Regions from separate parts of the Burkholderia sola genome, predicted to be linked through region 1. Evidence: riboswitches for the same ligand, from Rfam matches in the RefSeq annotation. Region 1 holds a riboswitch; the other holds the start of a gene.
The links. A riboswitch is a leader RNA that binds a small molecule or an ion and turns the genes downstream of it on or off. The one in region 1 is predicted to bind thiamine pyrophosphate.

Region 1 (11,707 bases):
CGGCCGGCGATTTCCGCGTATGGGCGCTGCCGGGCGGCGAGGGCACGCTGCACAAGCGCGATGCGCAAGCGCAGGCTGCCCAGGCTTGCGCGGCCGAGATCGCGCGGCTGATGCGCGGCGCGCGGGACGGGCGCGTGCGGCTGGGCGACACGCCGCTGTCGCCGGGCGACATCGCGGTGCTCGTGCAGACGCACCGGCAGGGCAGTCTCGTGAAGCGCGTGCTCGCGACGTGGGGCATCGGGAGCGTCGAGCTGGCGCAGGCGTCGGTGTTCTCGACCGGCGACGCCGAGCAGCTCGAACGCGTGCTGGCGGCGATCGATGCACCGGGCGACCTGCGGCGCCTGCGCGCGGCGCTCGCGTCCGACTGGTTCGGGCTCGATGCCGGCGCGCTGTGGCGCATGGAGCAAGGCGACGGCGATGCGCCACCCGGTGCATCGGCGGCCGACGGCGCCGACGCGATGAGCTGGGTCGAACGCTTCTCGCGGTATCGGCTGCTGTGGCGCGAACGCGGCTTCGCGGTGATGTGGCGCACGTTCACGCGCGAGCTGCGGATCGCCGAGCGGCTGATGGCCGGTGCGGACGGCGAGCGCCGCGTGACCGACATCAACCATCTGGCCGAGTTGACGCAGGCGCGTGCGTCCGCGCAGCCGGGCATCGCGCCGACGCTGCGCTGGCTCGCCGCGCAACGGCTCGACGGCGGCGGCGAGGAAGCGCAACTGCGGCTCGAATCCGATCGCAACCTCGTGCAGATCGTCACGGTGCACAAGTCGAAGGGGCTCGAATACGCGGTCGTGTTCTGTCCGTTCCTGAACGACGGCGGCCTGCGCGAGCCCCCGTCGTCCGCGCTGCCCGATGCGCGCGAGTATCACGACGACGCGGGCGATGCGGTGCTGCATTACGGATGCGACGACGAAGCGGCCGCGCACGCGGCGCGGCAGGCGTTGCGCGAGCAGGCCGCGGAGCGCGCGCGGCTCGTCTACGTGGCGCTCACGCGTGCGGTGTATCGCTGCTATGTCGTGGCCGGGCCCTACCTGTCGTCGCGCTCGACGCGCGAAGCGCGGCGTAGCGTGCTCAACTGGCTCGTCGCGGGCGCCGGCCTTGCGTTCGATGCGTGGCTCGACGAGCCGCCCGACGAAGCCGCGCTCGATGCGGCGTGGCGCGCGCTTGCGGGCGGCCCCGTGAGCGTCGCGCCGTTGCCCGTGCCTGCGCGCCGCGAGCGTCTCGCGGCCGGGCACGACGCGTCGCAGACGCTCGCGGCGCGTCATGCGACGCGCGTGCTGCGCGATGCGTGGCGAATGGCGAGCTTCAGCTCGCTGACCGCGTCGATGGCGCGCGAGGAGGCGGGCGTCGCGGCCGTGCCCGACGACGAACTGCGGCCCGATCACGATGCGCTGGCCGCGGTGACGCCGGACGGCGAACCGATGCTGGCCGATATGGTCGCGGCCGACCCGCCGGACGACGACATCCTCGCGTTCCCGCGCGGCGCGGCGGCCGGCGAATGCCTGCACCGCCTGTTCGAGCTCAGCCGGTTCACGGCGCCCGAAACGTGGCACAAGGCCGCGCTCGGCGCGCTGCACGACCGGCCGGTGGAGGCCGGGCCGGCGCTTGCGACGCGCCTGCCGGCGATGATGGTGCAGTTGGTCGACGACGTCGTGCACACCGAGCTCGTGCCGGGCATGCGGCTCGTCGATCTCGATCCGGCGAAGCGGCTCGACGAAATGGGCTTCCTGTTTCCGGCGCCGTCGCTCGACCTGCTGGCGCTGCGCCGGCTGCTGGTCGCGCACGGCTATCCGGACGTTGCACTGGAGGCGGGTACGCTCGCCGGTTTCATCAAGGGTTTCATCGACATGATCGTCGAACACGACGGCCGTTTCTGGATCGTCGACTGGAAGTCGAACCACCTCGGCACGACGCCGGATGCCTATGGCCCGCGCGCGCTCGACGTCGCGATGGCCGATCACGCGTATCACCTTCAGGCGCTGCTCTATACGGTCGCGCTGCATCGTTACCTGCGCGGCCGGCTGCCCGATTACGACTACGACACGCACATCGCGGGCTACCTGTACCTGTTCGTGCGCGGCGTGCGGCCCGGCTGGCGCAGCGGCGGCGAGCCGGCCGGCGTGCATGCGCGGCGGCCCGCCCGTGCGCTCGTCGACGCACTCGACCGGATGATGGAAGGGGGCCGCGCATGACCGCGTCCGACGACATGCTCGAATTCACCGGCGGCCTCGTCGCGCGGCTGCCCGAGCCGGCCGATTTCGGCATCGCGCTCGCGGAGGGCTTTGCGCGCCGCATCGGCGACCTCGCGCGGCGAGCCGGTGCGCCGTCCGCGTCGGCGCGCTGGGCGGCGCGCGCCGCGTTCGCGACGAGCCGCGCGACCGCCGGCGGCCACGTGTGCGTCGCGCTTGGCGCGCTCGCGCAGCGCTACGAAGCACCGCTCGACGAAGTGCGCGCCGCGCTCGCCGCGAGCGGCGTGGTCGCGTTCGGCACGCTCGCGCGCGGCGACGAGCGGCCGCTGATCGTCGATCGGCTCGATCACCTGTACCTGTCGCGCTATTTCGATTACGAACGGCGGCTCGCCGATGCGCTCGTCGCGCAGGCCGGTGTCGCCGCGCCGGACGAAGGCCTGTCGCCCGACCGCTTGCGCGACAGTCTCGCCCGTTACTTCGGGCCGGCTACGGGCGAAGTCGACTGGCAGCGCGTGGCGGCGATCGTCGCGCTGACGGGCCGCGTGACGATCGTCAGCGGCGGGCCGGGCACGGGCAAGACGACGACCGTCGTCGGCGTGCTGGCCTGTCTGCTCGACGCCCATCCGGGGCTGCGCATCGCGCTGGCCGCACCGACCGGCAAGGCCGCGCAGCGGATGCAGGAGGCGCTGCACGCGCGCGCAGGCGATCTGCCGCCCGAGCTCGCGGCGCGCCTGCCCGACACGTCGTACACGCTGCATCGGCTGCTGGGCGGCGGCGGGGCGGCCGGTTTCCGGCATCATCGCGACAATCCTCTGCCGTACGATCTGATCGTCGTCGATGAGGCGTCGATGATCGACGTCGCGCTCGCCGCGCATCTGCTCGACGCGCTCGCGCCGGGCGCGCGGCTCGTGTTGCTGGGCGACAAGGATCAACTGGCCGCGGTCGAGGCCGGCGCCGTGTTCGCGGAGCTGAGCGCGCGGCCGGCGTTCACCGCCGCGGCGCGCACGCGCATCGCGCACGCGCTGGGTATCGACGAGGCGGCGTTCGTCGCGGCGTTGCCGATGCCGGACGAAGCTGCGCCGGCGGCGGCGATTTCGGCCGCGCATCCGGTTCCTGCTTCCGCACGTGCTCCGGCGTCGCCATCGGCGTCTGCTCCCGTTTCACGCAGATCGGCGCCTCGGTCGTCGAAAGTCGATGCGCGACAGGCGTCGCTCTTCGACGACGAACCGCAGGATGACGAAGTGTCGTCGACGGCCGACATCGCGCCGCCACAGCCCACCGAGTCGGCACCGGCCGATGCCGGCGCACCAGACAGCAATGCGCCGGCCTGGATCGAGGCCAACGACCTCGCATGGCTCGACGCCGTCGAGCTACCGCCGTTCGACGCGGACGACGCGGCACTTGCATCGGCAGTGGCGATGGCGGCTGCATCGCCATTGACCGGCGAAGCCGCTGCCGCGTCCGCCGGCACGCCCGCACCGGCGTCGGCGCCGCTCGCGGACTGCGTCGTGTGGCTCGAACGCAATTACCGCTTCGGGCTCGATTCGCCGATCGGGCGGCTGTCGCTCGCGATCCGCCGCGGCGACGTGCAGGCGGCGCTCGATGCGCTGCCCGCCGACGAATCGGCAGCCGCATCGTTTCACGACGATGCGGGCGACACGCTGGCGTCATCGACGGTCGAGCGGCTCGCACGGCGCTTCGGCGCCTACCTCGACGCGTTGCGCGACGCGCTGGCCGCGCCGGCGCCCGATCCGCTGCCGCTGTTCGACGCGCTCAACCGGTTCCGGATCCTGTGCGCGACCCGCAGCGGTTCGCGCGGCGCGGAACACGTCAATGCGCTGGTGGCCGCGCACATGCGGCATGCGGCGCGCGTGCCGCTCGCGGTCGGCGCGCACTGGTTCACCGGGCGGCCGATCATGGTCACGCGCAACGACTATGCGCTGGGGCTGTTCAACGGCGACATCGGCATTGCGCTGCCCGACGCGCACGGCGTGCTGCGCGTGTGGTTCCGGCGCGCGGACGGCTCCGCGCGCGCGGTGTCGCCGGCTGCGCTGCCGCCGCACGAAACGGCGTTCGCGCTGACGGTGCACAAGTCGCAGGGCTCGGAATTCGACGAAGCGGCGCTCGTGCTGCCCGCGTCGTTCGGCCGGGTGCTGACGCGCGAGCTCGTTTATACGGCCGTCACGCGCGCGCGCACGCGCGTGCAGGTGATCGGGCCGCGGCGCGTGCTGGCGCAGGCGGTCGCGACGCGCACGCAGCGCGATTCGGGGCTCGCTGCCCGCGTCGACGAGGCGCTCGCGCGGCGCCGCATGGAGGCTTCGCGATGATGATCCGTTACACGCTCGATCCGGCCGACGTCGAATGGACGGCCGTGCGCGCGCAGGGCGCGGGCGGGCAGAACGTCAACAAGGTGTCGAGCGCGATTCATCTGCGCTTCGACATCCGCGCGTCGTCGCTGCCGCCGGTCCTCAAGGAGCGGCTGCTCGCGCTGTCCGACCAGCGCATCACGCGCGACGGCATCGTCGTGATCAAGTCGCAGGAATATCGGACACAGGAGAAGAATCGCGAGGCCGCGCTCGCTCGTCTCGATGCGCTGATCGGCAGCGTCGCGTACACGCCGCGCGCCCGGGTCGCGACGCGGCCGACGCGCGCGTCGAAGGAGCGGCGGCTCGAGCACAAGTCGCGCCGCAGCGTGGTGAAGTCGGGGCGCGGGAAGGTGGTCGACTGACGAACGAAGGGTCGGTGCTTGTCGCAGGCGAGCGAACGTCCGCCGTGCGCGCCGGCTACCGCATCACGGTTCCGGCGCTGTCGAGCACGAAGTCGACGCAGAACACGACGAGCCGGCTCTGCGCGCGGATCGCGACGGCGGCCGTATAGCAGTCGCGGCCTTCCGTCAGCGAGAAGTGCGGGCCCATCAGCGCGACGCGGCCGGGGGCGGCGATCGCGCGCTGGAAATACGGGCGGCGCGACCAGTTGCTGTGGGTCTCCGGGAATAGCGGGGCGAGACGGGTGACGCTTGCCTGGCTGTCGTCGGGCGGTGCGCCGATCGACGGCAGGAACTGTTCGCCGGTCTCGTCCGTCACGAACACGCGACGCGCGGCCGGCACCGCGAACACGCGTTGCGCGGCGTCCTGCAGGTTGCCGCTCGCCGAAAACGCGGCCGCGCCACTGAGCACGAGCCGTTCGATCGCGTCGAAGCCCGGCTGCTCGGCGGCCACCGGCGTGTGCCGGCGGGCGATGAAGCGCCGCCATGCGGCGTCGAGCATCGCGGGCGCCGCCGCGCTCGCGTGCGCGATCGATGCGTCGGGCTGGCCGAACTGGAAACCCTGCACGAAATCGATGTCGGCTTCCATCAGCGCCTGCAGCGCGTCGTCGCTTTCGACGCCTTCGGCCAGCACCATCGCACCGGCCTGGTGCAGCATCGACACGAGGTGATGCATGATGCGGCGATCGTCGGCCGAGCCGGTCGAACGCTCGACGAGCGAGCGGTCGAGCTTCACGATGTCGGGCCGCGCCCGCCACACGCGGTCGAAGTTCGAGAAGCCGGTGCCGAAATCGTCGATCGCGATCAGGAAATCGCGATGCTGGATCATGTCGATCGTGCGGGCGAGCGCGGCTTCGTCGCGCGCCGGCTGTTCGATCACTTCCAGCACGATGCGGTTCGGCGGCAGTGCGAAATGCCGGCACAGCGCCTCGACGAACTCGCGCTGCACGAGGCCCGTGTCGAGCACGCGGGGCGTCACGTTCAGGAACAGCCAGCCGTCGCCGATGCCTTGCGTGACGAAGTTGGCAGTGTGCAGGCAGCGCGCGAGCCGGTCGAGCAGCAGCGCGTCGGCGTCGCCGCGCGTCTTGTCGAACAGGGCGGTGGGCGACACCAGCGCACCGTTCGCGTCGACGACGCGCAGCAGCGCCTCGTAGCCGACGACGCGCTTGTGCGTGATCGACAGCACGGGCTGGAACACGCTGCGCAGTGTCGTGGTGCGATAGGTGGCGAGCCAGCCGTGGGGTGTCGGCGTGAGGCGTTCGAGCAGGGCGTCGAGCGACAGGTCGCGAGCGGGCTTCATGTCAACGGTGCCCGGAAGCGGGCGGCGGGGCGCCGACGCCCCGCCACGCCGATGCAGCCGCATGCGCAGGCGGACGCGAAAGAACGTGGGGCATCGAAACGCCTTCTGCGGATAAGTTTTCCGAGTGTAACGGGATTGCCGCGGCGCGCGTATCAGGGTAACTCCAGACGCAAACGGTACACCGCGATTCCGCCCGTGCGCAGCGGTGCGTCGACTGGCGCCGCGTGCATGCGTCCGGTGCATGACCGTCGCGAAACGAAGCGTGTGACGGCGGAGATGACAATCCCGGCAGCGCGGCGGCATGACCGTGCGTCGATGCCGCCCGATGCGCAGGCGGGTACGGGAAATTCCGGCGGCCAACCGCCGCCGTCAGACGAATGAAACGAATGCCCGCGCACTGCGGTGCGATCGGTGGCGCATCGGCCAACCCGCGTCGCGTCGCCACCGGCAGCGCCGCGCGACCGGCGGCGGTCCGTGCGCGCCCCGCGCGCCGATCGTCAGGTCGCCTCGCCGCCGCGCGGTCGGACGCCCGGAATCCGCTTGATCACGCCGGTGGCGAGCGCGGTGCCGACGAGCACGATCACGCAGCCTTCGATCATTACGGCCGACACGTGTTCGCCGAGGAACAGCGCGCCCCACAGCAGCCCGAACACGGGAATCACGAACGTGACGGTAATCGCGCGGGCGGGCCCCACATGCGCGATCAGGTAGAAGAAGATGAAATACGCGATGCCGGTGCACGCGACGCCGAGCGCGAGCACCGCGCCCCATGCGTGCACGCCGACCGGCGCGGCCGGCCACGTCGCGATCGCGAACGGCAGCAGCAGCACGGTCGAGCCGATCATGCTGCCGGCTGCGTTGACGAGCGGATCGACGCCGCTGAGCTTGCGTTTCGTATAGTTGGCCGCGATGCCGTACAGCAGCGTCGCGCCGAGTGCGGCCGCCGCGGCGAGCACGGTCGCGCTGGCGCCCGTGTCGCCATGCGCGTTCGCGACCTGGTTCCACACGAGCGTGAGCACGCCGGCAAACCCGATCACGAGGCCGAGCGCGCGTGGCAGCGACAGCTTGTCCTTCAGCCACAGGTAAGCGACGAGCGCGCCCCACAGCGGCGTCGTCGCGTTGATCACCGACGTCAACCCGGCCGACAGCGTCAGTTCGGCGAACGCGAACAGGCAGAACGGGATGCCCGAATTCAGTGCGCCGACGACGAACAGCGGCCACGCATGACGGCGCAGCCGGGCGCCGAGATCGGCGGGTTTGAAGCGCGTCAGCGCGAAGCCCGCGAGAAACAGCGCGCCGATGCCCACACGCAGCGCCATCAGCGGCGCGACGCCGAAATCGACGACGCCGACCCGGATGAACAGGAAGGATGCGCCCCACAGGGCGGCTAGCACGGTCAGCAGGAAAGCGTTCTTGGGCGACATCGATCGGCGAGGGCGGGGACGGGATGCGAGGAATCTTACACCGCGCGACCGCACCGTCGTTTCATGATCGGATGAAACGACAAGAAACGGGAATTTCGCCGGTTTGCCGCCGGGCGGCGGCCGGCCGACCGCGTGCGGCGCGGCCGGTCGGATCAGTGATGACGCCAGCCGCCGCGTCCGCCGAAGCCGAAATTGAGCGACAGCGCCGGGCCCCAATAACCGCCCCATGCCGGCGCATACGCAGGCGCCGGATAGTAGTAGGCGGGGGCCGGTTCGACATACACGGGCGCGGGCTGTACCGGCACCGGCGCCGCCGTGTAATAGCCGCCCGGATAATAGCCGTACGGGTAATAGCAGCCGGCAAGCGTCGTGCAGGCAAGCGCCGCGGCGACGAAGGTCCTGTTCATGATGTGTCTCCGGCGGAGCCGGCTATCGGCAGATGCTTGTAGCTTAGGCCGAGTACCGATGACACGGCATGAAAAACGGTAACCGATCATTTCCGGGCGCAGCGGCCGCGCCGGTTCCGGCAGGACATACGAAAACGGCGCTTCCGCACCGCGGAAACGCCGTTGGACCGGCCGGCCTGCGGCTGGGCGACGACGCCCAACCGGCCGATGTCGGACTCGTTACTTGCCGACCTGGTTACCGATGATGCCGCCGGCCGCCGCGCCGCCCAGCGTCGACAGCGCGTTGCCGCCGATCGCCGCGCCGGCGACGCCGCCGACACCCGCACCGATTGCCGTATCACGCTGGCGTCGCGACATCGAATCGCAGGCCGACAGGCTGGCCACCGTCGCGACGAGGAGCGCGCATACCCCAAAACGCCGAATCGAGTTCATGATCGTTGTCCTTGTGGTAGTGAACGGAAGGCGCACGACCGGCTGGCGGCCGCGCATGTCCCCAATCTACGCGCCGCCCCGCGCTGCTGCTGTAAGGACTTGTTAAGGCTCCCGCGGTTTCGTAATCAATTGTTTCGGGTCCGCCGGCAGGCACACGGCATGCGCAAAAAAGCCCGCTCGAAAGCGGGCTTCAGGCATCGCCAGAGGGGCCGGTGCGGCCCGCTGCGCGCGCTTACTGACGGTGATAGATCTCGGCGCCCGTCTTCACGAACTCGACCGCCTTGACCTCCATCCCTTTCTTCAGCGCCTCGGTTTCCGACACGCCCTGCTGCGCCGCGAATTCGCGCACGTCCTGCGTGATCTTCATCGAGCAGAAATGCGGGCCGCACATCGAGCAGAAGTGTGCGACCTTCGCCGAATCCTTCGGCAGCGTTTCGTCGTGGAATTCGCGCGCCTTGTCCGGATCGAGACCGATGTTGAACTGGTCTTCCCAGCGGAACTCGAAGCGCGCCTTCGACAGCGCGTTGTCGCGCACCTGCGCGCCCGGGTGACCCTTGGCGAGGTCGGCGGCGTGCGCGGCGAGCTTGTACGTGATGATCCCTTCCTTCACGTCGTCCTTGTTCGGCAGCCCGAGGTGTTCCTTCGGCGTCACGTAGCACAGCATCGCGGTGCCGAACCAGCCGATCATCGCGGCGCCGATGCCCGACGTGATGTGGTCGTAACCCGGCGCGATGTCGGTGGTCAGCGGCCCGAGCGTGTAGAACGGCGCTTCCTTGCACCAGTCGAGCTGGAGATCCATGTTCTCCTTGATCAACTGCATCGGCACGTGGCCGGGGCCTTCGATCATCACCTGCACGTCGTGCTTCCACGCGATCTGCGTGAGCTCGCCGAGCGTCTTCAGTTCGCCGAGCTGCGCTTCGTCGTTCGCGTCGTAGATCGAGCCGGGACGCAGGCCGTCGCCGAGCGAGAAGCTCACGTCGTACGCCTTCATGATCTCGCAGATCTCTTCGAAGTGTTCGTACAGGAAACTTTCCTTGTGATGCGCGAGGCACCACTTCGCCATGATCGAGCCGCCGCGCGACACGATGCCCGTCATCCGGTTCGCGGTGAGCGGCACGTACTGCAGGCGCACGCCCGCGTGGATCGTGAAGTAGTCGACGCCTTGTTCGGCCTGTTCGATCAGCGTGTCGCGGAAGATTTCCCAGGTCAGGTCCTCGGCCTTGCCGTTGACCTTTTCGAGCGCCTGGTAGATCGGCACCGTGCCGATCGGCACCGGGCTGTTGCGGATGATCCACTCGCGCGTTTCATGGATGTGCTTGCCGGTCGACAGGTCCATCACCGTGTCGCCGCCCCAGCGGATCGCCCACGTCATCTTGTCGACTTCCTCGCCGATCGACGACGTGACGGCCGAGTTGCCGATATTCGCGTTGATCTTCACGAGGAAGTTGCGGCCGATGATCATCGGCTCGGATTCCGGGTGGTTGATGTTGGCGGGGATGATCGCGCGGCCGCGTGCGATTTCGTCGCGCACGAATTCCGGCGTGATCTCGGCCAGCGCGTTCGCGCCGAAGGCCGCGGCGCCGAACGCCTGGCCCGGGTGCTGGCGGCCCATCATCGCGGCGAGCTTCGCGCCGTTCGGGCCGCTCGACTTCAGGCTCTCGATGTATTCGGCGCGGCGCTGGTTCTCGCGGATCGCGATGTATTCCATTTCCGGCGTGATGATGCCCTGGCGCGCGTAGTGCATTTGCGTGACGTTCTTGCCGGGCTGCGCGCGGCGCGGGTTGCGGTGCAGGCCCGGGAAACGCAGGTCCGCCGTGGCCGGATCGGCCGCGCGCTCGAGGCCGTACTGGCTCGACAGGCCGGGGAGCACCTCGGTGTCGCCGCGTGCTTCGATCCAGCGCTGGCGCAGTGCGGGCAGGCCCGCGCGGATGTCGATCTTCGCGTCCGGATCGGTGTACGGGCCCGACGTGTCGTACACGTAGATCGGCGGATTCTTCTCGCCGCCGAAGCCGGTCGGCGTGTCGGCCTGCGTGATCTCGCGCATCGGCACGCGGATATCGGGCTGCGAGCCGGTGACATAAACCTTTCGCGAATTGGGCAGCGGCGCGACGGCAGCGGCGTCGACGTGCGCGTCGGCAGACAGAAACTTCGGATTGGCGTTCATGCAATCTCCTGTGCGGGCTCCGGGCAGGCGCGTCGGCGCTTGCCCGGAGCCCTTGACGAATGTGGGGCTCGAGCTAAGCAGGAGACGAGGCTTGGTGAGGCGGCGGATTTCGTCAGAAGGATGGCGGCGAAATCCGTACGCTTCCCTGCGCTGGCATTATCCAGATCAGGTTCAAAGGGTATTTCTCACCCGCAATGCCGGTTGTTTGACCGAACGCATTGCAGGACCCCCGCGTTAGCAAGGGCACACGATACACCGGCTTGGCGGCGGTTTCAACCGGGTCCGAAGCCGATGTCGGCGGGCAGCGGGCGGGGCGCGGACGCCGACGCCGACGCGGTGCGCCGCAGCAGGCGCGGCCGTCTATCCGCCGTGGCGCCCGGAACAGAAGGAGCGGGCAGTGCAGCATTTCCGTCCGTTGTTTCCCGTTTCGAAAAAATTTTCGACATCGCTGTCATTTCCGGCGGCGTCCTCCGTCTATTCGGCTCCCAAACCCATGTATCGGAGAGATGTCATGAAAAACGTATTCCTTGCCGCCTGCGTCGCCGCACTTGCCACGATCGCAACGGGCGCCCATGCGCAGAACGATGCGATGTCGAAGGACGGCATGTCGATGTCGAAGGACGCGATGGGCCACGACGCGATGGCGAAGGACGGCATGAAGAAGGACGGCATGAAGAAGCATGCGATGAAGAAGGATGCGATGGGCCACGACGCGATGAAGAAGGGCGACGCGATGAAGAAGGACGCCATGAGCCCGTCGAACTGACGAATGCGTGCGGGGCGCGGGCGGCCGGTCATCGGCGCGCATCGCGTCCCGTCGCCTCATTCCGGGAGTCATCATCATGCAAACGGTTCCTGTCACCGATCGTGCGAGCGTGCCGCCGCCCGCGCCGACGACGATCCATCCGCGGTGGGTGCGCGCGAGCCACTGGCTCAACGCGCTCGCGGCGATCCTGATGGCGCTGTCCGGCTGGCGCATCTACGACGCGTCGCCGATCTATCCGTCGTTCACGTTCGCGCACGGCAT
Region 2 (11,707 bases), 850 kb from region 1:
GAGCGGATCGTCTCGGCCATCATGATCGTCACGACCGACCATTCGCCGCCGAAGCCGAAACCCTGCAGCGTGCGCGTGGCGAGGAGCTGCCAGAACGAATGCGTGAAGCCGGACAGGCACGTGAACAGCGCGAACGTCGCGATCGTCCACTGCAGCACGCGCACGCGGCCGTAGCGGTCGGCGAGGATGCCGGCGACCCAGCCGCCGATCGCCGACGAGATCAGCGAACTGGTCGCGATCATCCCGGCCTCGCTCTTCGTCATGCCCCAGCTGGCGATCAGCGTCGGAATCAGGAACGAATAGATCATGAAGTCGAACGCATCGACCGCATAGCCGCCGAATCCGGCGTACAGCGTCCGGCGCTCGCGCGTCGACAATGCGTTGAACCACTGGAATGCCTGCATGCTTGCCGCCCTCTCTCTTGTCTCGTCCCGCGTTGCCGCGTCGCGTCGCGGTTATTTTACGGGCGCGTTCCGGCGCGCCAAAAAGGCGGATGCAGGGTCGTGCGGGAAAGCGGGGAGGAGGAAAGACGCGTCAGAGCGTCAGGCCGCCGTCGACGTGGATGACCTGGCCGGTGATCTGCCGCGCCGCATCCGACAGCAGGAACGCGATCAGCGCGGCGACGTCGTCGGGTTCGGCGATGCGGCCGAGCGGCGTCGCCTGTTCGGCCTGCGCCCACGCGGCGGCGTTGCCGGCGCTCGGCCCGTGGTCCTTGCGCGTGAAGCCCGGTGCGACCGCGTTGACGGTGATGCCGGGCGCGGCGAATTCGGCGGCTGCGCTACGCACCAGCGATTCCAGCGCGGCCTTCGCGGCGGCGGTCGCCGCGAACGGCGCATCGGCGCGGTAGCGGTGTGCGACGAACGAACTGACCGCGACGATCCGCGGGGCGGCCGACGCTTCGAGCAGCGGCCGCGCGCGGCCCGCGAGCGCGGAGAACGCACCAGGCATCACCGCGAACGCGGACGCGAGCGCATCCGCGGACAGATCGAAAAAGGATTGCCGCGCGGCGAAGCCGGCGTTTGCGACGAGCTGGTCGAGCCGGCCGAAGCGGGTGGCGACGGCATCGACGAGCGTCGCGGCAATACCCGGCTCGCCGAGATCGCCGGTCAGCGTCAGGCATTCCGCGCCGGCCGCCGTGCACGCTTGTGCGACGTCGGCGAGCCGTGCGCGTGCCGCATCGTCCGCGCCGCGCGCATGCAGCGCCAGCGCGACGCCGGGTGCCGCGAGCCGCCGCGCGAGCGCCGCGCCGATCCCCGCACCTGCGCCGGTGATCAGCGCAATCCGCACGAGGTGCGCGGCGCGTGGGCTCACGCAGCGACCTTGTCGTCGTCGTTCACGCGCTCGACGTTGATCGTGCCGATATGGAACGCGGCCAGCGATTCGCGGTGCGCGATGCTGACGATCGCGGCCTTCGGCAGCCGTTCGGCGAACAGGTGATAGAGGCGCGCTTCGTTGTCGGCATCGAGCGCGCTGGTCGCTTCGTCGAGGAACAGGAAGTCGGGCTTGTGCAGCAGCACGCGCGCGCCGGCCAGGCGCTGCTGTTCGCCCGGCGACAGCACGCGGGTCCAGTGCGCGGTTTCGTCGAGGCGCTCGACGTAATCCCCGAGGCGGCACGCGCGCAGCGCATCGCGGCACGCTTCGTCGCTGAACGCGTCGGGCGTCGCCGGATAGGTGAGCGCGGCCTTCAGCGTGCCGATCGGCAAATAGCTGGTTTGCGGCACGAACATCATCCGCGCGCCGACCGGCGCGTCGATCGCGCCGTCGCCGAACGGCCACAGGCCCGCGAGCGCGCGCATGAACGTGCTCTTGCCGGAACCCGACTTGCCGATCACGAGCCAGCGCGAACCGGGCTCGATCGTGACGTCGCCGATGTTCGCCAGCGCGTTGCCGTTCGGCAGCGCGAGCTTCAGCGACGACGTGGACAGTTTCGCTGCGTCGACGTAATGCAGGTTGATGCCGCCGTGCTCGGTCGCGGGCGACAGACTTTCCTTCAGGTGCGACGTGCCCATCACGCGCTTGAATTCGCGCAGACGGTTGACGGTGGCGCGCCATTCGACGAGGGTCGAGTAGCTGTTGATGAACCACGAGAACGAATCGCTGACGGTGCCGAACGCGGACGAGATCTGCATCAGCACGCCGAACGAGAACGCACCGGCAAAGTAGCGCGGCGCGGCCACGACGAGCGGGAAGATGATCGCGATCTGTCCGTAGAAGCTCAGCACGAACGTGAGCCGCTTCGTGTACTTCATCACGCGCCACCAGTTGTCGCGGATGCGCATGAAGAGGGTCTGCGCGTTGCCGGTCTCGGTCTTCTCGCCGTCGTAGAACGCGATCTGCTCGGCGTTCTCGCGCACGCGGATCAGCCCGAAGCGGAAATCGGCCTCGACGCGCTGCTGCTGGTAGTTGATCGACACGAGCGGATGGCCGACCTTCTGGATGATCAGCGAGCCGACCACCGCGTACAGCGCGGCCGCCCACACCATGTAGCCGGGAATCGCGATCGGCGTCGCGCCGAGCGTGAACGTCAGCGCGCCGGCGAGCGACCACAGGATCGTGATGAACGACACGAGCGTGACGACCGTCGACAGCAGGTCGAGCGACAGCGCGAGCGTCGTGGTCGCGAACGACTGGAGGTCGTCGGTGATCCGCTGGTCGGGGTTGTCCGCGAGGCGGTCACGCTCGATCCGGTAGAACGCGCGATCGCCGAGCCACTGGCCGAGGAAGCGGTCGGTGAGCCACTGGCGCCAGCGGAAGCCGAGCATTTGCCGCAGGTAGCGGCCGTACACGGCGAGGATGATGAATGCAAAGGCGAGCGCGGAGAACTGCATCAGCAGGTTCGGGAAGTCGTGGACGTCCTTCGACTGCAGCGCGTTGTAGAACTGCGCGTTCCATTTGTTCAGCCGGACGTTGATCCAGACCACGCAGAGGTTGATCGCGATGATCGTGACCAGCAGGCCCCACGCGATTTTCCATTCGGACGATACCCAGTAGGGCTTGATGAGGCTCCATGCGGATACCGGGCGCTCGTCCTGCGGCGCGTCGGAGGCGGAGCGGACGGGATCGATCGATTGGGTCATGTGCTTCCTGATGATGAGCCGGCGCGCGGGCCGGGCGAAACCGGGCGCGCGCCGCGATACGGCATGCCGGGGCGCGGCGCCGACTGACGGCGGGCGTCCGGATGGTCGCCCGTGCGTCTTAAACGGCACTTAAAAACCGGCGGTGACGCGGCAACCGGCCGCTCGCGCGGCCGGCCTGCGGGCATTGTGCCAGAGCGGCGCGACACGCCGGCGAAATTGCCGCAAGGGGGACAGTTTGCGGCGCTTTCCGCTTTTATGGTCTAATGGCCGACGACGAAACAGGGGTGCTTCGTGGCGCGGCCGGCGGATGTTCCGGGCAGCGCGGCGAGGCTGAGAAAGACCCTTCGCACCCGATCCGGGTAATACCGGCGAGGGAAGTTTCTGATCCCGCCGGGCCGCGCTGGCCGCCATCCCACATGGTCAGCGCCCGAGTCCCGCCCGGCCGGCCTTTGCTGCCGGTTTCGTCCTTTTGGGTACGCGCATTGCGCGTTACGGAAGGAATGATGGCCGCACAATCTTCAGTCTTTTGCAGGGTCCCCGGCCCGATATCGCATGCGTTCGCATGCAACGGCGCGCGCGCGTCGGCGTTCGTCGCGCGTGACCGCGCGGAGGGCGCGCGATGAACGTCCGCGATGCACGGCCCGATTTCGCGGTGCTCGGCGGCGGTCTCGTCGGCCGCCTGATCGCGTGGCGCCTTGCCGGCAACGGGCATCGCGTCGCGCTCTACGAGCGCGGCGGCCCGGACGGCGAGCAGTCGGCCGCGTGGGTCGCGGCCGCGATGCTCGCGCCGCTCGCGGAAGCCGCCAGCGCGGAGCTGCTGATCACCGAGCTCGGCGCCGCGTCGCTCGCGCGCTGGCCGCAGTGGCTCGCGGAACTGCCCGAACCCGTCTTCTTCCAGCAGCACGGCACGCTCGTCGTCTGGCATCACGCGGACCGCGCGGAGGCGCCGTTGTTCGAGCGGCGCGTGCGCGCGAATGCGCCGGCCGACTTGTTCGACGGCGGCTTCGTGACGCTGGCCGGTGCGCAGGTCGACGCGGCCGAACCCGCGCTCGCGGGCCGCTTCGCGCGCGGGCTGCTGCTGCCGCGCGAAGGCCAGCTCGACAATCGCCAGGCGCTGCGCGCGCTCGCGGCGGGCCTCGCCGAACGCGGCGTCGCGCTGCACTGGCACACGCCGGTCGACGACGCGAACCTGCCCGCCGCGCATTTCACGATCGATTGCCGCGGGCTCGGCGCGAAACCCGCGCTGCCGGCGCTGCGCGGCATCCGCGGCGAAGTCGCGCGCGTGCACGCGCCCGGCATCGGGCTCACCCGGCCCGTGCGGCTGCTGCATCCGCGCTACCCGCTGTACGTCGCGCCGAAGCAGGACGATCTCTATGTGATCGGCGCGACCGAGGTGGAGGGCGAGGACATGTCGCCCGTCAGCGTGCGCTCCGCGCTCGAACTGCTGAGCGCGGCGTTCTCCGTGCATCCGGCGTTCGGCGAGGCGCGCATCCTCGAACTCAACGCGCAGTGCCGGCCGACGCTGCCCGATCATCGCCCGGCGGTGATCTGGGACGGCGCGTCGACGCTCGCCGTCAACGGCCTGTACCGGCACGGCTTCATGATCGCGCCGGAAGTCGCGCACGCGGCCGTCGCGTTCGCGCAGGCCGCGCTCGGCGGCAAGCTCGGCGACGCCGACGCGTTTGCCGCGTGGCGCGACGCCGCCCGTTGGCCGACGCTGCTTCATCACCGCAACGACGCGCGCCAGCCGGCCTGACGCGCGCCGCCGACCGAATCCGACCGAGCCTCATGGATATCCAGATCAATCAACAGACCCTGACGTTGCCCGACGGCGCGACCGTGGCCGACGCGCTGGCCGCGTACGGCGCGCGTCCGCCGTACGCGGTGGCGCTGAACGGCAACTTCGTCGCGCGCACGCAGCATGCGGCGCGCGCGCTCGCGGCGGGCGACAAGCTCGACGTCGTGCACCCCGTCGCGGGCGGCTGAGCGCCGCCGGTTCGTCCCCGCTCTTTCAGGAAAACGACATGACGTCCCACTCCTCCGCCGACGCATTGACGCTGTACGGCGTCACCTTTGCCAGCCGCGTGCTGCTCGGCACGTCGCGCTATCCGTCGCTGCAGTCGCTGTCCGATTCGATCGCCGCGTCGCGTCCCGGGATGGTGACGGTCGCGCTGCGCCGCCAGATGACGGGCGGCACCGCCGAAGCCGGCTTCTTCGACCTGCTCAAGCGCCACGCGGTGCCGCTGCTGCCGAATACGGCCGGCTGTCAGACCGTCGCCGAAGCGGTGACGACCGCGCACATGGCGCGCGAGGTATTCGATACCGACTGGATCAAGCTCGAACTGATCGGCGACGACTACACGCTGCAGCCCGACCCGGTCGGGCTGATCGAGGCCGCCGCGCAACTGGTCAAGGACGGCTTCAAGGTGCTGCCGTACTGCACCGAGGATCTCGTGATCGGCCGGCGCCTGCTCGACGTCGGCTGCGAGGCGCTGATGCCGTGGGGCGCGCCGATCGGCACCGGCAAGGGCGTCGTGAATCCGTACGGGCTGCGCGTGCTGCGCGAACGGCTGCCGGACGTGCCGCTGATCGTCGACGCCGGGCTCGGCGTGCCGTCGCACGCGTGCCAGGTGATGGAATGGGGCTTCGACGGCGTGCTGCTGAACACGGCCGTGTCGCAGGCCACGCATCCGGAGATCATGGCGCGCGCGTTCGCGCAGGGCGTCGAGGCCGGCCGCGCCGCGTATCTCGCCGGCCCGATGGATGCGCGCGACACCGCGCACGCGAGCACGCCGGTCGTCGGGATGCCGTTCTGGCACCAGGATGGGGGCGGCGCATGAGCGCGCGTTTCGCCGATGCGTTCTGGCCGCCGGCCGACGAGCTGGCCGAAGCGGCCGAGCGGATTCGCGCGCGGCTCGGCGACTGGCCGGACGGCGCGGCGCCGTGGCGGCTCTGCGTGGCGGCGCCTGACGTGCCCGCCGATGGCGACGTGCTGATCGTGTCGGCCGGCGATCGTGCCGCGCAGGCGCGCGTGTCGGCCGTGTCGCGGCCTGCGTCGCCGGACGCGGTGGCGATCGAATTCGACGAGCAGGGCGCCGTGCTGCATGCGGCCGGCGTGCGCTACGCGCTCGACGCCGCGCATCCGCTCGCGGACGACTGGATCGCGGCGCTCGCCGCTTTCCTCGATTGCGGCTTCGCGCCGGTCGACGCGCTGGTGCTCGCGCTGGCGTGGCGCGACGGCGACGAGACGGGCGCCGCCGATGCATGGCCGGTCGATGCCGCGCAATTCCCGCGCGTCGCCGGGCTGCCGCCTGCGCCGGAACCAGCATTTGCGCCGTGTCCCGCGCGGCTCGGCCTCTATCCGGTCGTGCCGAGCGCCGAATGGGTCGAGCGCGTGCTCGACGGCGGCGCGCGAACCGTGCAACTGCGCGTGAAGGACGCGACGCCGGACGCGCTACGCCGGGAAATCGCGCGCGCGGTCGCGGCCGGGCGCCGCTATCCCGATGCGCGCGTGTTCATCAACGATCACTGGCAAATCGCTGCAGAAGAAGGCGCATACGGCGTGCATCTCGGCCAGGAGGACCTCGAAACGGCCGATCTGGCAGCGATCGCGCGCGCGGGCCTGCGGCTCGGACTGTCGAGCCACGGTTATTACGAGATGTTGCGGGCGCTGCACGAGCGGCCGAGCTATCTCGCGCTCGGCCCCGTGTACGCGACCGCCACCAAGGCCGTCGCCGCGCCGCCGCAGGGCCTCGCCCGGATTGCCCGCTACGCGCGCTTCGCCGGCGCGAGCGCGCCGCTCGTTGCGATCGGCGGGGTCGGGCTCGACACGCTGCCGGCCGTGCTGGCGACGGGCGTCGGCAGCGTCGCGGTGGTCAGCGCGGTCACGGGCGCGGACGACTATCGGACGGCGCTTGTTGCGCTGCAGCAGTGCTTTGCCCGACAATTTGACAATCATTGACCGCAGGGCCCGGAACGGCGTCACGACATCATTCCAATGCAGGCCCTATAATTCGGCGTTCTGCGTAAAAGGACTGTCAGCTCCGTGAGCCCCACTCCTACCGAGACCCTGCTGGAACTTCGCGACGTCGACTTCGGCTACGGCGACCGCCTCGTCCTGTCCAACCTGAACCTGCGCTTCGGGCGCGGGCAGGTCGTCGCGGTCATGGGCGGCTCGGGTTGCGGCAAGACCACCGTGCTGCGCCTGATCGGCGGCCTCGTGCGCGCGAACCGCGGCCAGGTGCTGTTCGACGGCGCCGACGTCGGCGCGCAAACGCGCGACGGCCTGTATGCGCTGCGCCGCAAGATGGGCATGCTGTTCCAGTTCGGCGCGTTGTTCACCGACATGTCGGTGTTCGAGAACGTCGCGTTCGCGCTGCGCGAGCATACCGACCTGCCCGAAGACCTGATCCGCGATCTGGTGCTGATGAAGCTGAACGCGGTCGGGCTGCGTGGTGCGCGCGACCTGATGCCGTCCGAGGTGTCGGGCGGGATGGCGCGCCGCATCGCGCTGGCGCGCGCGATCGCGCTCGATCCGCAGCTCATCATGTACGACGAGCCGTTCGCGGGCCTCGATCCGATTTCGCTCGGCATCACCGCGAACCTGATCCGCACGCTGAACGAGGCGCTCGGCGCGACGTCGATCCTCGTCACGCACGACGTGCCGGAATCGTTCGCGATCGCCGACTACGTGTATTTTCTGGCCAACGGCGGCGTGCTTGCGCAGGGCACGCCAGACGAGCTGCGCGCGTCGACCGATCCGAGCGTGCGGCAATTCATCGACGGCGCGCCGGACGGCCCGTTCAAATTTCATTACACGAGCCCGCCGCTAGCAGCGGATTTCGGCCTCGGCGGAGGGCGCGCATGATCAGCGCGATCGGACGTTACGTCATCGGCGGCCTCGAGCGGGCGGGCTACGGCACGCGCCTGTTCGTGCGCCTCGTGCTGGAATTCTTCCCGCTGCTGCGCCGGCCGCGGCTGGTCACGAAGCAGATCCATTTCCTCGGCAACTATTCGTTCGTGATCATTGCCGTGTCGGGGCTGTTCGTCGGCTTCGTGCTCGGCCTGCAGGGGTATTACACGCTGAACCGCTATGGTTCCGAGCAGGCGCTCGGCCTGCTGGTCGCGCTGTCGCTCGTGCGCGAGCTCGGCCCCGTCGTCACCGCGCTGTTGTTCGCGGGCCGCGCGGGCACGTCGCTGACGGCCGAGATCGGCCTGATGAAGGCCGGCGAGCAACTCACCGCGCTCGAGATGATGGCGGTCGACCCGATCAAGAACGTGATTGCGCCGCGCATGTGGGCGGGCATCATCGCGATGCCGCTGCTGGCCGCGATCTTCAACGCGGTCGGCGTGCTCGGCGGTTACTTCGTCGGCGTCGTGCTGATCGGCGTCGATCCGGGCGCGTTCTGGTCGCAGATGCAGGGCGGGGTCCAGGTCTGGGCCGACGTCGGCAACGGCGTGATCAAGAGCATCGTGTTCGGGTTCGCCGTGACCTTCATTGCACTGTTTCAAGGGTATGAAGCGAAGCCCACGCCCGAAGGCGTGTCGCGCGCGACCACCAAGACGGTCGTGTTCGCGTCGCTCGCCGTACTCGGCCTCGATTTCCTGCTGACCGCGCTGATGTTCAGCTAAGCCTCAGCCAAGCCAAATTTTGGGATGACGATGAAAAAGACTGCTCTCGACTTCTGGGTCGGCCTGTTCGTGGTGGTGGGCTTCCTTGCGGTGCTGTTCCTGGCGCTGAAGGTCGGCAACATGAGCTCGCTGTCGTTTCAGCCGACCTACTCGGTGAGGATGAAATTCGACAACATCGGCGGGCTGAAGCCGCGCGCGGCCGTGAAGAGCGCGGGCGTCGTGGTCGGCCGCGTGAAGTCGATCGGCTTCGACACGAACACGTACCAGGCGCTCGTCACGATCGACGTCGACGGCCAGTACCCGTTCCCGAAGGATTCGTCGGCGAAGATCCTGACGTCGGGCCTGCTCGGCGAGCAATATATCGGCCTCGAGCCGGGCGGCGACACCGAAATGCTGAAGGCGGGCGATACGATCACGATGACGCAATCGGCGATCGTGCTCGAGAACCTGATCGGCCAGTTCCTGTACAGCAAGGCCGCCGATGCGGGCGGTGCGAAGCCGGCATCGGGCGCGCCCGCCGCACCCGCCGCGCCCGCACCAGTGGCGGTGCCGGCATCGGCGGTGTCCGGTTCGGCCGGCCAATAACCACACGAGAGAAAACAAGAGGGAATGACCATGCACACGATCCGCATCAGGCACGCCGCGCTGGCGATGGCGGCAGTCGCCGCGTTGAGCGGCTGCGCGACCGTGCAGACGCCGACCAAGGGCGATCCGCTCGAAGGCTTCAACCGGACGATGTACAAGTTCAACGACACCGTCGATACGTACGCGCTGAAGCCGGTCGCGAAGGGCTATCAGTACGTGGTGCCGCAGCCGGTGCGCGACAGCGTGACGAACTTCTTCTCGAACATCGGCGACGTCTACATCGCGGCGAACAACATCGTGCAGTTGCGGATCGCGGACGGCGTCGGCGACATCATGCGCGTCGTGATCAACACGGTGTTCGGCGTCGGCGGCCTGTTCGACGTCGCGACGATCGCGAAGCTGCCGAAGCACACGGCCGACTTCGGGATCACGATGGGCCGCTACGGGATGCCGTCGGGCCCGTATCTCGTCCTGCCGCTGCTTGGGCCGAGCACGCTGCGCGACACGGCTGGCCTCGGCGTCGACTACGTCGGCAACCCGCTCACCTACGTGAAGCCGGACGGCCTGAGCTGGGGCCTGTTCGGCGTGAACCTGGTCAACACGCGCTCGAACCTGCTCGGCGCGGGCGACGTGCTGGATGCCGCGGCGCTCGACAAGTATTCGTTCGTGCGCAACGCGTACCTGCAGCGTCGCCAGATGCTGATCAGCAACGCGCGCGGCGAGGCCGCCGCGACGTCGAGCAACGACGCGCTGCCGAAGTACGACCTGCCGGAAGACGGCGCGGCACCGGCGGCAGCCGGCGCGGCCGGTACGGCGGGCGCGGCAGCGGTGGGCGGCGCGGCGCCGGCGCCCGCGTCGGGCGCGGCGGTTGCTGCGCCGGCCTCGGGCACGGCCGAATCGCCGAACCCGGCCAGCGAGACGAACGTGCCGGCGATGCAGGTGGCGCCTCCGTCGCCGGGCGGGTTCCGGTTCCCGAGCATCCGGCTGCACTGACGGATTTACATTCGTTACAGCCGGAAACGATTCAGTCGGTAGCGTATGCGAACTTGCGCGTAAGCTACCTGCTCCAACCTTCGCATCGACTCATTCATGCAGGCCACTATGATGAAAAAACTGTTCCTGATCCCCGTTTTCGCGGCGCTGTTCTCGTTCGGCAGCGCGGCTCACGCGCAAGTCGACCAGTCGAACCCGCAGGCGCTGATCAAGACGGCGACGCAGCAGGTGCTCGACGAAGTCAAGCAGCAGACGATCAAGCAGGGCGACACCAATCGCATCATCACGATCGTCAACAAGGACATCCTGCCGTACACCGATTTCCGCCGCACCACGCAGCTCGCGATGGGCCGCAACTGGCGCACCGCGACGGCCGAGCAGCAACAGCAGGTTCAGGAGCAGTTCAAGCTGCTGCTGATCCGCACGTATTCGGGTGCGCTCGCGCAGCTGAAGCCGGACCAGCAGATCCAGTACCCGCCGTTCCGCGCCGATCCGGCCGACACCGACGTCGTCGTGAAGACGGTCGCGATGAACAACGGCCAGCCGGTCCAGATCGACTACCGCCTGTACAAGACGGCGAACGGCTGGAAGGTGTATGACCTGAACGTACTCGGCGCGTGGCTGATCCAGACGTACCAGCAGCAGTTCAACGAGAAGATCCAGCAAAGCGGCGTCGAAGGGCTGATCCAGTTCCTGACGCAGCGCAACCAGCAACTTGCCGCCGGCAAGCAAGCGTCGTGAGCGGCTTCGAAGCCGGCTCCTCGCTGACCGTCGCGAGCGCGAAGTCCGCGCTCGCGGACGGTCTTGCGCGCATCGGCGCGGGCGCGACCGCCGTCGATTGCGCGGCGCTCACGCAGTTCGATTCGTCCGCGCTCGCCGTGCTGCTCGCATGGCAACGTGCCGCCAAAACGCGCGGCGCAGCTCTCGACATCCTCAATCTCCCTCCGAAGCTCGCCAGCCTCGCGCGCGCGTACGGCGTCGACGCGCTCATCGAAGGCACCGGCCGACATTGACGCTGTCCGATCGACGCCTGCCGCGCCAGCCGGCGCGCGCACGCTTCAGGCCGCGCGCCGCCGGCGCCGGCTCCCCCAGCCGGTTTGCCCTATAATCAAGCGTTTTGCGGGGCAGCCAATCGGCGTCCGGCCCCCATTTTCTTTCGCAGCAAGCACAAAATAGGCGTCGCGGCCCTGGCGTCGCGCACAGTCATGTCAGCCATAGAAATCCGTCACGTCAAGAAGCGCTACAAGTCGCTTCAGGCGCTCAAGGGCGTCAGCCTGTCGGTCGAGGAAGGCGAGTTTTTCGGTCTGCTCGGCCCCAACGGCGCAGGTAAGACCACGCTCATCAGTATCCTCGCCGGACTCGCCCGGGCCGACGAAGGCAGTATCTCGGTGCGCGGTCACGACGTCGTCCAGGATTTCCGC

Region 2: it holds a riboswitch for thiamine pyrophosphate, as region 1 does, so the genes downstream of both, KR541_RS01740 (FAD-dependent oxidoreductase) here and thiC (phosphomethylpyrimidine synthase ThiC) in region 1, are expected to answer to the same signal.

What each region holds. Positions count from the first base shown of each region.
Region 1 covers NZ_FR989675.1:1,220,933-1,232,639, forward strand. The annotation lists gene recB (exodeoxyribonuclease V subunit beta) at 1-2,192, shown strand, start outside; gene KR541_RS05700 (AAA family ATPase) at 2,189-4,516, shown strand; gene arfB (alternative ribosome rescue aminoacyl-tRNA hydrolase ArfB) at 4,513-4,917, shown strand; gene KR541_RS05710 (sensor domain-containing phosphodiesterase) at 4,973-6,253, opposite strand; gene KR541_RS05715 (DMT family transporter) at 6,751-7,677, opposite strand; gene KR541_RS05720 (hypothetical protein) at 7,830-8,084, opposite strand; gene KR541_RS05725 (glycine zipper 2TM domain-containing protein) at 8,304-8,516, opposite strand; gene thiC (phosphomethylpyrimidine synthase ThiC) at 8,749-10,680, opposite strand; TPP riboswitch at 10,805-10,921, opposite strand; gene KR541_RS05735 (pentapeptide MXKDX repeat protein) at 11,192-11,446, shown strand; gene KR541_RS05740 (cytochrome b/b6 domain-containing protein) at 11,523-11,707, shown strand, end outside.
Region 2 covers NZ_FR989675.1:371,401-383,107, forward strand. The annotation lists gene KR541_RS01725 (MFS transporter) at 1-404, opposite strand, end outside; gene KR541_RS01730 (SDR family NAD(P)-dependent oxidoreductase) at 535-1,311, opposite strand; gene KR541_RS01735 (ABC transporter ATP-binding protein/permease) at 1,308-3,077, opposite strand; TPP riboswitch at 3,348-3,471, shown strand; gene KR541_RS01740 (FAD-dependent oxidoreductase) at 3,697-4,833, shown strand; gene thiS (sulfur carrier protein ThiS) at 4,866-5,063, shown strand; gene KR541_RS01750 (thiazole synthase) at 5,102-5,917, shown strand; gene thiE (thiamine phosphate synthase) at 5,914-7,038, shown strand; gene KR541_RS01760 (ABC transporter ATP-binding protein) at 7,123-7,944, shown strand; gene mlaE (lipid asymmetry maintenance ABC transporter permease subunit MlaE) at 7,941-8,708, shown strand; gene mlaD (outer membrane lipid asymmetry maintenance protein MlaD) at 8,733-9,293, shown strand; gene KR541_RS01775 (MlaA family lipoprotein) at 9,324-10,286, shown strand; gene KR541_RS01780 (MlaC/ttg2D family ABC transporter substrate-binding protein) at 10,398-11,027, shown strand; gene KR541_RS01785 (STAS domain-containing protein) at 11,024-11,299, shown strand; gene KR541_RS01790 (ABC transporter ATP-binding protein) at 11,492-11,707, shown strand, end outside.